Regions from separate parts of the Paenarthrobacter sp. Y-19 genome, predicted to be linked through region 1. Evidence: predicted binding sites of a transcription regulator. Region 1 holds the regulator's gene; the other holds the start of a gene.

Region 1 (5,168 bases):
ACGGGGACATCAAGCTGCGGTGCGCCGTAGGGGCTCAGTCCACGCAGGTTGGTCCGGAGGGGTAGTCGGTCAAGTCGCTCAAGCTGCTCACTCACTGGAACAGTTTAAGGGGCTGGCGGGACTGCGGAGTAACTATGACGTCGCGGCGCGGGATCCGGCCACCGGCTAAAAGCCTTAGTGGGCCGGGACGAACAGCTGCTGCCCCGGAAGGATGCCCCCGCCGCGGAGGTCGTTCAACTGGATGATTTCAGCAATGACATCACGCGGGTCCCGCTCAGGAGCCGCCGCGCCGGCAATGCCCCACAGGGACTGACCGGGCTGGACTGTCACAGAGACTGCAACCGGCGGCTGCAGCTCGGCCTGGGAATCGGAAGCCTTGGCAGGGGAAGTGATGAACCCGGCAAGGCTGAGCAGAACAGCCGCCAGCAGCATGGCCGGGATGAAGAAGAACACCACCCGGCCACGGCGGGTCAGGCGCAGGCGGGCGGGGGCCTGCGTGGTGCGGAATTCAGCGAACGAAGTTATTGCGGACATGAGCTGAGCCCTTCTGAGCTATTGCCTTGCTCCGGAGCTTCCGGAGCAAGGCTGCCAATTCTTTGTGTGCTCCTCCCGACTGCGGCCGGTATTCGAACAGTTCGTTCGAACATCCAGTTTCAGCGCGAGGTTTCTAGAACACATGTTCGAACCTTGCTATGACATTTTTAGCACTTATCAACGAACGGTGTCGAGACTCGCTAGAACAAATGTTTGATAAACGCCTGTGCCTGCCCTACGTTTGAGTGAAGGAACAGCACTGTTTCAGTGGAACAGGAGGGTCTGACATTTTTTCAGTCCCTGCATCCCCGGTTCGTTTCGGGGCGGAACGAAAGGCATTGGCGAACATGGCAGCGAAAGCCACAGGCGGCGGGGTACCCCTGCGGAGCCAACAGCCTCCCAAGACTCCCAAGAGCCTGACCGTGCGCCAGAAAAAGATCCTGGAAACCATCCAGCGGTCAGTCAACGACAACGGCTATCCGCCCAGCATGCGCGAAATCGGGGACACCGTTGGACTGGCCAGCCTTTCCAGCGTTACCCACCAGTTGTCCCAGCTGGAAAAACTCGGCTACCTTCGCCGGGACCCCAAGCGTCCCCGCGCAATGGAAGTACTGATGCCCTTGACCCTGGACGGCGGCCCCATCCCGGGCGTGGAGGCACCGGCAACGCTTCGGAGCACCGGCGGCCTGGCTGTGACAGAACTCACCAGCGCAAGCGACACCGCCATGGTTCCGCTGGTTGGCCGCATCGCGGCAGGCGGACCCATCCTGGCCGACCAGACAGTTGAGGACGTGCTCCCCCTGCCCCGGCAACTGGTGGGACACGGTGAGCTCTTCATGTTGAAAGTCGCTGGCGACTCCATGATTGATGCCGCGATCTGCGACGGCGACTGGGTCGTTGTCCGCCGCCAGAACGACGCCATCAACGGCGACATCGTGGCCGCTTTGCTGGACGACGAAGCCACTGTAAAGACGTTCCGACAGCGCGATGGCCATACCTGGCTGCTGCCCCAAAACACCCAGTACGAACCCATTCTCGGCGACCAGGCAACCATCATGGGCAAGGTCGTTTCGGTACTGAGGTCCCTCTAGCTTTTTCCGACCCGTAAGGGGCCCGGAGCTGACTGTCTTCTACGCCTTCTTGGCGGATCCCAAGCGCTCCAGGACACCACGAACCACGGTGCGGTCAGTGGTCGCCCAGAACGGCGGCAGGGCGGCCCGCAGGAACCCGCCGTAACGTTCTGTCGAGAGGCGTGAATCAAGGACTGCCACGACGCCCTTGTCACCGGTGGACCGGATCAGGCGCCCTGCACCCTGCGCGAGCCGGATGGCTGCGTGGGTGGCGGAAACAGCCATGAACCCGTTCCCCCCGGACTGTGCCACGGCACGGGAACGGGCGGTCATCAGGGGATCGTCAGGACGCGGGAAGGGAATCCGGTCAATAACCACCAGGCGGCACGAGCCGCCGGGTACGTCCACCCCTTGCCACAGCGACATGGTTCCGAAGAGGCAAGTATCCGGCTCGTCGGCAAATTGCTTCACCAACGCAGCCATGGTGGATTCGCCTTGACAGAGGATATCCACGTCCAGGCGCAGCCGCATGGCGTCCGCAGCTTCCTCGGCGGCCCGCCGTGAGGAGAAGAGACACAGTGCTCCCCCGCCGGATGCCCGGATGAGGTCTTCCAATTCGTCCAAGGCCTCCGGTGACGTGCCCCGACCGGGTTTCGGAAGGTGCTTCGCTACGTACAGCACCCCCTGTTTGGGGTAATCAAAAGGAGATCCGACGTCGATTCCTGTCCAGCTGGGCGCGCCGTCGCCAATCAGGCCGAGGCCTCCGGCCGCGGGTTCAAAAGCCGAGCCGATGGCCAGCGTGGCCGAGGTCAGCACCACCGTGTGTCCGGCGAACAATCCCTCGCGCAACCTGCCTGCCACGCTCAGCGGCGCGATGTTGATGAGCGCAGGCGCGGTCTCGTCAGGTTGGGAGTATCCCTGCTGGGGATCAAAAGTGCTGTTACGGGAGAACCACACTACTTCGCGGTTCTCCTTGGCAGCGAGCATCCGTTCGCACAGCTCAAGGATGAGCATCAGCCGCGAACGTGCCAGCTGCCGTCCGCCGTCCGCGGCACTGGAGGAATCAGTCTTCGAATCGGACAGGGCCGCCCGTGTGGCGTCGCGCAGCTGGTCCAGGCAATCGAGTTGTTCGTCGTTGAGTCCGCTGGGAAGGAGCCCGTTGGGTACTCCCGCAATAGCCATGTCAAGCCTATCCGCGGCCGCATTCAGGGCGTCAACGGTGATGGCTGTGTGCTTGCGGGCGCTTGATGCCGCGGCGTGCACCATGGCTACAGAGAGTTGCCCTGACACTGCCCCTGTGACCCGGTCTTGAAGCTCGTGGGCCTCGTCCACCACCACGACGTCGTACTCGGGCAGCACCGCGAGGCCTTCGAACGCGCTGACGGCCAACATGGCGTGGTTGGTGACCACGACGTCGGCTTCGGCTGCCCGGGCGCGTGCCAGCTCGCTGAAGCACTCCTCGGCAACCGGACATTTCTGGGCCCCAAGGCACTCCATGGACGTCACGGAGACCTGCCGCCAGGCACGGTCCGTGACCCCCGGCATGAGCTCGTCCCGGTCGCCGGTGGTCGTCGTTTCGGCCCACTCCCGGAGCCGGACAACCTCCTTGCCCAGCTGGGACGACGGGCCGCCGACCGACGCCGCGAAGTGCGGCACGCTCGTGTCCTCACCGAGGGAGAAAAGTTGTCCTTCGGAGGGCTCCTCACTCGGGAAGCCGCCCTCGAGCTTTTGCAGGCAGACGTAGTTTGCCCTGCCCTTCACGAGCGCGACATTGACCGGACGGTCCAGGGCAGGATTGATGGTCGCCAGCAAACGCGGAAGATCCCTGCCTACGATCTGGGTCTGCAAAGCCAAGGTGGCGGTGGACACGAGCGTCGGTTTATCGCTGTCCATGGAATGGGCGATCAACGGAATCAGGTACGCCAATGACTTACCCGTACCGGTTCCCGCCTGGACCAGCAGATGTTCCCCGGTCTCAATGGCCCGGGTGACGTGCTTGGCCATTTCGTGCTGGCCGGCACGGCTTTGGCCGCCCATTCCGGCGACAGCCCGGTCCAACAATTCCAGGGTGGTCTTCTCTCCCACCGACTCGACGGCGTCCGCCGCCACCTTCTCAACCATTACTGACGAATGACTCCAGCTCAGCTGCCAGACCTTCACGGACCATCGCCACCACGCGCGTCCCGCTTTCCTCGTGTTCCAGGCTGAGGATCTCGGAATCGGAATTGTGCAGCTTGTTGATCATGTCGCCGCGGTCGTACGGGATGAGCACTTCAAGCCGCACCCCCGGACGCGGTATGGACCGGCTGATGTCCTCCAGCAGTTCGGCGATTCCCTGTCCTGTGCGGGTGGAAACCACTGCGTGCCGGGGTTCCTTCTGCTTGAGACGCTCAACCACGAAAGGATCGGCCACATCAACCTTGTTCAGGACGATGATCTCGGGAACCTTGCGGGCGTCGACCTCGGTGAAGACAGTGCGCACTGCTGCGATCTGGCCTTCGGGGTCCGGGTGGGATGCATCCACGACATGGAGGATGAGGTCCGCATCGGCCACTTCCTCGAGCGTTGAGCGGAAGGCTTCAACGAGCTGGGTCGGCAGTGAGCGCACGAATCCCACGGTGTCGGCCAGTGTGTAGCCGATGCCGTCAGGAGTCTGCGCTTTGCGGACCGTGGGATCCAGAGTGGCGAACAGTGCGTTCTCCACAAGGACACCTGCGTCGGTGAGGCGGTTCAACAACGACGATTTACCGGCGTTGGTGTACCCGGCAATCGCGACGGACGGAACAGCATTACGACGGCGGTTGGCACGTTTGGTCTCACGGGCCGGCTTCATCGCGGCGATTTCCCGGCGCAGTTTGGCCATGCGTGTGCGGATTCGGCGGCGGTCCAGTTCGATCTTGGTTTCACCGGGACCGCGCGAGCCCATGCCTGCCCCGGCCCCGCCCACCTGGCCGCCGGCCTGCCGGGACATGGAGTCACCCCAACCACGCAGGCGTGGAAGCAGGTATTCCAGCTGCGCGAGCTCCACCTGGGCCTTGCCTTCGCGGCTCTTGGCGTGCTGGGCGAAGATATCCAGGATCAGCGTGGTCCGGTCAACGACCTTGACCTTCACGATGTCCTCAAGACCGCGTCGCTGTGACGGTGCCAGTTCAGTGTCCACCACGACAGTGTCCGCGCCTGTGGCAGCGACAATGTCCTTGAGTTCCTGTGCCTTGCCGGATCCAAGGAACGTTCCCGGGTCCGGCTTGGAGCGGCGTTGGACCAGGCCATCAAGTACTTCAGAACCTGCGGTCTCGGCAAGGGCCGCCAGTTCGCGCAGCGAGTTCTCGGCGTCGGCCAGGGTACCTTCTGTCCACAGACCAGCCAGCACAACGCGTTCGAGGCGCAGCTGCCGGTATTCGACCTCTGTGACGTCTTCGAGTTCAGTCGACAACCCCGCGGTGCGGCGCAAGGCGCGACGCTCGGCCAGGTCTTCCTGGTCGCCGTCGTAGATACTGTGCTCTTGGTCCAGGGTCGAGATGGCCTGCGCCTTGCCGAACACACCACTGGTGTCGTTGTCTTCGG
Region 2 (5,168 bases), 250 kb from region 1:
AAACTGCTTGCCAAGGACCTGGACGACGAAACGCTGCTGAAGTACATCGACCGTTACCTGATGTACTACATCCGGACGGCCGACCGCCTGCAGCGCACTGCCCGCTGGCAGGAAGAACTCGACGGCGACATCAAGCACGTCGAGGACGTGGTGGTCCACGACTCCCTGGGCATTGCCGCTGAGCTCGAGGCCGCCATGGCCAAGCACATCGACACCTACGAGGACGAGTGGGCCGAGACGTTGAAGGATCCGGAGCGCCTCCGCCGTTTCCGTTCCTTCGTCAACGCCCCCAACCAAAAGGACGAGTCCATCTCCTTCGTTCCGGAGCGCGGCCAGATCCGCCCTGCCACGAACGAAGAAAAGGGCGGCGTGCTCATCGCCTCCACCATCCCGGTCCGCAGCGAATAACAAGGGGTCCCCATGCAGCTCACCATTGACCTGACCGACCGTGATGTCCTGGTCACAGGATCCGACAAAACCGCCCGCCAGGCCGTCCGCCGCTATCGGAGCGCCGGAGCCAACGTCTACCGGCTGAGCACGCCCGACGGCGCACCGGCCGACGGCCAGCTCCCCGAGCGTCCGTTCCTGGTGGCGGTAGTGGACGACGGCGACGACGGCTGGGGTGCGCTGGTGGACCGGTGCCGTGAGGCCGGCATCCCTGTTGCGTTCGAACCGCAGCCGGGCGCCGAAGGCCACGTGACATTGGTGGGCGGAGGTCCTGGAAGCCTTGAGCTGCTTACCGTGGGCGCTGTCGATGCTTTGCGGGATGCCGACGTCGTCTTCTTCGACCGTCTGGCCCCCTACCAGGAGCTGGCGGGCCTGACCTCCGCGGACCTCGTGGATGTGGGGAAGCAGCCCGGCCTACACAAGGTGACGCAGCGCGACATTGAGAAGCTCATGGTGGAAGCGGCGCTGCTGGGCAAGAACGTGGTCAGGCTCAAGGGCGGTGACCCCTACGTCTTCGGTCGGGGCGGGGAAGAGGTAGCCGCTTGTGTTGCGGCCGGTGTTCCGGTCCGGGTGATTTCCGGCGTCACCAGCGCCATCTCCGTGCCTGCTGCCGCGGGCATCCCGGTGACGCACCGCGAAGTGAGCCACATGTTCACGGTAGTGTCAGGGCACGCGCCCCTGACGGAAAAGGAGCACACCCACCTTGCCGGACTCGGCGGGACGATCATTGTCCTCATGGGCATCGGTACTCTCCCCCAGTTGGCCGCCGGACTGCGTCGGGCAGGGATGGATCGTGAAATGCCGATGGCTGTGGTGGAACGTGGGTATCGGCCGGGCCAACGCACCACAATTGCCGACCTCGGTAGTATCGAAACAGCAGCGACCGGCTGCAGCAACCCTGCCGTGCTGGTGATCGGCGAGGTGGTCCGGGTGGCCGAGGCCAACCGGAATCACGCCGAAGCATCCGCTGAACTGAGCCGACTCGCGGCTTCGCTTCTTGAAGCCTGAAGGTAAGAACACATGACTGTTGCACGTGCCATCGAAAGCCTGGACCCCAATGCCGCTCCGGACACTTCCGAGGCGCCCGAGGCGCCCTTGGACGGATTCCGCATCGGCGTCACCTCGCACCGCCGTTCCCGTGACCTCATCGAGGCCCTGGAGAGGCGCGGCGCCAGTGTCCTGCACGCCCCTGCCCTGAAGATCGCCCCGGTCCAGGAGGACATGATCCTCGTAGAGGACACCCGGACCATCATCGAAGCGAAGCCGGATATTTGCATCGCCACCACCGCCTACGGCATGCGCCGCTGGTGCGAGGCGGCCGATTCTTTTGGCATCGGCGAGCAGCTCCTGGAGACCTTGTCCGCCTGCCGCATGTTCGTCAGGGGGCCCAAGGCCCGCGGTGCAGTCCGCGCGGCCGGGCTTGCCGACGTCGGAATCAGCAGCGACGAAACCACCGCAACCTTGGTGGACATGCTGCTGGTGGAGGGAGTTCGCGGCAAGACCGTGGCTGTGCAGTTGCACGGGTACACGGACGTTCGCCAGCTCGAGCGGCTCCGCATGTCCGGCGCGACCGTGCTGACGGTAACTCCCTACCGGTGGGTGAAGCCCGATGGTGAGGACAAGTTGCCGCGCCTGATCGAGGCCGTGGTCAATGGGAACCTGGACGTCCTGACCTTCACCAGCGCCCCGGCAGTGGACGCCATGTGGAGCACGGCGCATGAGATGGGCCTCTACCGACAGCTCATTGAAGCGCTCAAGGGCCCGGTGACGGTCGCCGCGGTCGGGCCGGTGACTGCCCAGCCCCTGGTCGACGCCGGGCTGACGCCCCTGATCCCCGACCGTTACCGCATGGGTGCGCTTATTCGGCTTGTGACCGAGCACTTGTCCTTGAACCATGTCCGCCGCCTGGAGACGAAGAGTGCCACCATCGAGCTGCGCGGACGGTGCCTGCGGATCAACGGCGAAGTGGTGGAGCTGGCCCCCGCTCCCCTCCTGCTGTTGCGGGCGTTGCTCGGCGCGGGCGGCGCGGTCTTGTCGCGTGAGGCGCTCTCTGACCTGTTGGATCTGCGCGGTTCCGTGCACGCCTTGGACATGACGGTCAGCCGGCTTCGGTCCGCGCTCCCGGACGGCAAGCTCGTGGAAACAGTGGTCAAACGCGGATATCGGCTGCGGGCCTAGGGTTGCGGCCCTGCTACGCCGCTTTCACCAAGGGCAGTTCATCCCAGTTGGTGGTGTAGCGGGGGCTGAGCATATCCCTCTTCATTGACCAGTCCGGGCCGCCCTTGATGCCGGCATGCCCCAATCCGATGGAGCCGCGGCCATAGCGTTTGCTGACCTCCTCCAGCAAGCTTCCGATACCCCGTTCCTCGTGGCGGTTCTCGAAGATCTCCAAGGGCTTCTGGTTGCCGCTGGGACGGAGGTCGGTGACCATGATTCCGGCCTTGGCGTACCTGACGCCCTCCTGGATTTTGGGGACCAGGGCGTGCGCAGCCTTGGTGAGCAGCACGGGATCGGCGGTGGGCATGGGCAGCTTGACGTTCACAGCAGGAAACGATTTGTCGTTCGGGTTGTACACCGACGTTGCTGCGAACGCCGTCAGCAGCTTGGCTTGGAGGTCGTGCTTGGCCAGCCTGGCGCTGGCCATCTGCCCGTAGACGCTGAGCACCTGCCGCAGCTGGGCCGCCGTCGTAATCGGCGTCGAGAACGAACGCGAGAAGATCAGCTGGTCCCGTCCGATCCTTTCCTCTTCCATGGGGATGCACGGCGTTCCCTGCAGTTCCAGGACGGTGCGCATCATGACGATGGAGAACTTGTCCCGGAGGGCCACGGGATCTGCCCGAACCAGGTCCAGGATTGAAAAGATGCCCATCGCATTCAGCCGCTTGGTGAGCCTGGTAGCCACGCCCCAGATCTCGATGACGGACAGCCGGGCCATGAGCGCTTCGCGCCGGGCTTCAGGAACCGAATCCCAACGGCACACGCCGTTGAAAGCCGGATTGTGTTTGGCCCATTTGTTGGCCAGCTTGGCAAGCGTTTTGGTGCGGGCGATTCCGACGCACACCGGAACTCCAACGTTCCTGCGGCAAGCATCCTTGATGGTTCGCCCCAGCTGCAGCAACTCCTCTGGCCGGCCCTTGACGCCCAGGAACGCTTCGTCGATCGAATAGACCTCTTGCCACGCCGAGTAGCGCCGCAATAGCTCCATGACGCGCGAGCTGATGTCTCCGTATAGTTCGTAATTGCTGGACAGCGCAATGAGCCCCCATTCCTTGGCCCGTGGAGCCAGCTTGAACCATGGGTCGCCCAGCCCGATGCCAAGCTGCTTCGCCTCCGGCGACCTCGTCACGGCGCAACCGTCATTGTTGGAGAGCACGATCAGGGGTTTGCCCTCCAACGCGGGATTGAAGGCCCGTTCTGCTGAGGCATAGAAACAATTGATGTCCACGTGGGCGATCTCCTGCATCGTGTGCATAAGGGCCGGCCTGGACATGCTCCTCCTCGATTGGTCACTAACATGCGCGACCTCGGAAAATAGGAGGACACGCCGCTGATTCGAAGATATGTTCGAATAAGTCAACTGTACCGCCACCCACCGACAACGAAACTTCTTTGAGCAATTGAGCCCGCTTCAGGAGGAAAGGGCTTGGCTAATCACCCATGCGCGGCACCACGATGCCATCGGCTCCGCAGTGGAGCACGAGATCGCTGCTTCCGTCCGTCAGTATGCAGTCATTGGGGTCGAAGACCTCTGTGGCGGACAGCCACGGGACAGTTCGTTGCCAGAGTCCCCACGATTTTTGTGAGTAAACGGAATAGGTTTGTGGATCGAAACCTGATTGTTCGACGACGACACTGTCTCCGCTGCTTGCCGTCACTTGGGCGTATGTTGCCGCCGCGGCGGCTAGCCCCATGCCGGCAGCATATATAGACCACGGCAGAGCCGCCGTGGCACTGGCCAGAACTGCAAGAACGGCAGTCAGCCGACGGATCCGGCCGCGTGGAATCCGCGCGACCAGCGCCGGTACCAGCAGAACCAGCGCTGCCAAGGCGGCAGCCCCGCTCAGAAGGTGACAACAGAGAATGAGCGTCCACCCCGGCATGACGAAGTAGACCAGAACCTCAGGCCATGAATCACTGACCCACGCTGCGGAAGCTTGGGCTGCTACTCCCAGCAGCACCGAGACGAGGGCCAACACGATGCCCCACTTGAGGCGCCGCCGCGCTGCGGTAGATCGCGCCGAATCCGTTTCCGCGGAAACCTCCGTCCCCACTCGAGAAGCGCCCAACCGGGTCGCCGTTACATCGTCGCCTGGCAACCGTTTCCTTACACCGTCATCCAACCACGCTTTTGACGTCATCGTGGAGCTTTGGCCAGCGGAGCCAACGAGGAGCCGGGGCTGTTTGCGCAGGCCTTATTGCGCACGTTACGAAACATCCCGCCCTCCGGACTGCGGAAAAGTCCGAAGAGCGGGATATTTCGCGCTATGAGATTCACACCATGAGCCCGGCTACGGGCGGGCGGCGGCGTCCTTCTTGTGCACCAGATAGATGGCCCCGGTAGTGACGTCCTCTTCAAGCGCTTCCAGGGTGCGCCCACGGGTCTCAGGGACCTGGGTGTAGATGAAGATGAGGGCCGCGATGCCCACGCCGCCGAACAGGAAAAAGGTTCCGGTGATCCCCACGCCGGCCACCAGGGTCGGGAAGAACAGGCCCAGCAGCGC

The links. The regulator LexA, encoded in region 1, represses DNA repair genes until DNA is damaged. The targets are predictions, from matches to a motif close to TCGAACANNTGTTCGA.
Region 2: PYR64_RS04930 (Y-family DNA polymerase) is a predicted target of LexA. The motif match lies at 4,000-4,015, and genes of this name have one in related genera.

Annotation. Positions count from the first base shown of each region.
Region 1 covers NZ_CP119414.1:1,294,404-1,299,571, reverse strand. Annotated here, with positions in the region: gene PYR64_RS06000 (histidinol-phosphate transaminase) at 1-95, opposite strand, end outside; gene PYR64_RS05995 (LysM peptidoglycan-binding domain-containing protein) at 175-534, opposite strand; gene lexA (transcriptional repressor LexA) at 882-1,625, shown strand; gene PYR64_RS05985 (ATP-dependent DNA helicase) at 1,665-3,725, opposite strand; gene hflX (GTPase HflX) at 3,718-5,168, opposite strand, start outside.
Region 2 covers NZ_CP119414.1:1,048,694-1,053,861, reverse strand. Annotated here, with positions in the region: gene nirB (nitrite reductase large subunit NirB) at 1-408, shown strand, start outside; gene cobA (uroporphyrinogen-III C-methyltransferase) at 421-1,455, shown strand; gene PYR64_RS04935 (uroporphyrinogen-III synthase) at 1,468-2,625, shown strand; gene PYR64_RS04930 (Y-family DNA polymerase) at 2,639-3,937, opposite strand; gene PYR64_RS04925 (hypothetical protein) at 4,095-4,718, opposite strand; gene PYR64_RS04920 (sugar porter family MFS transporter) at 4,956-5,168, opposite strand, start outside.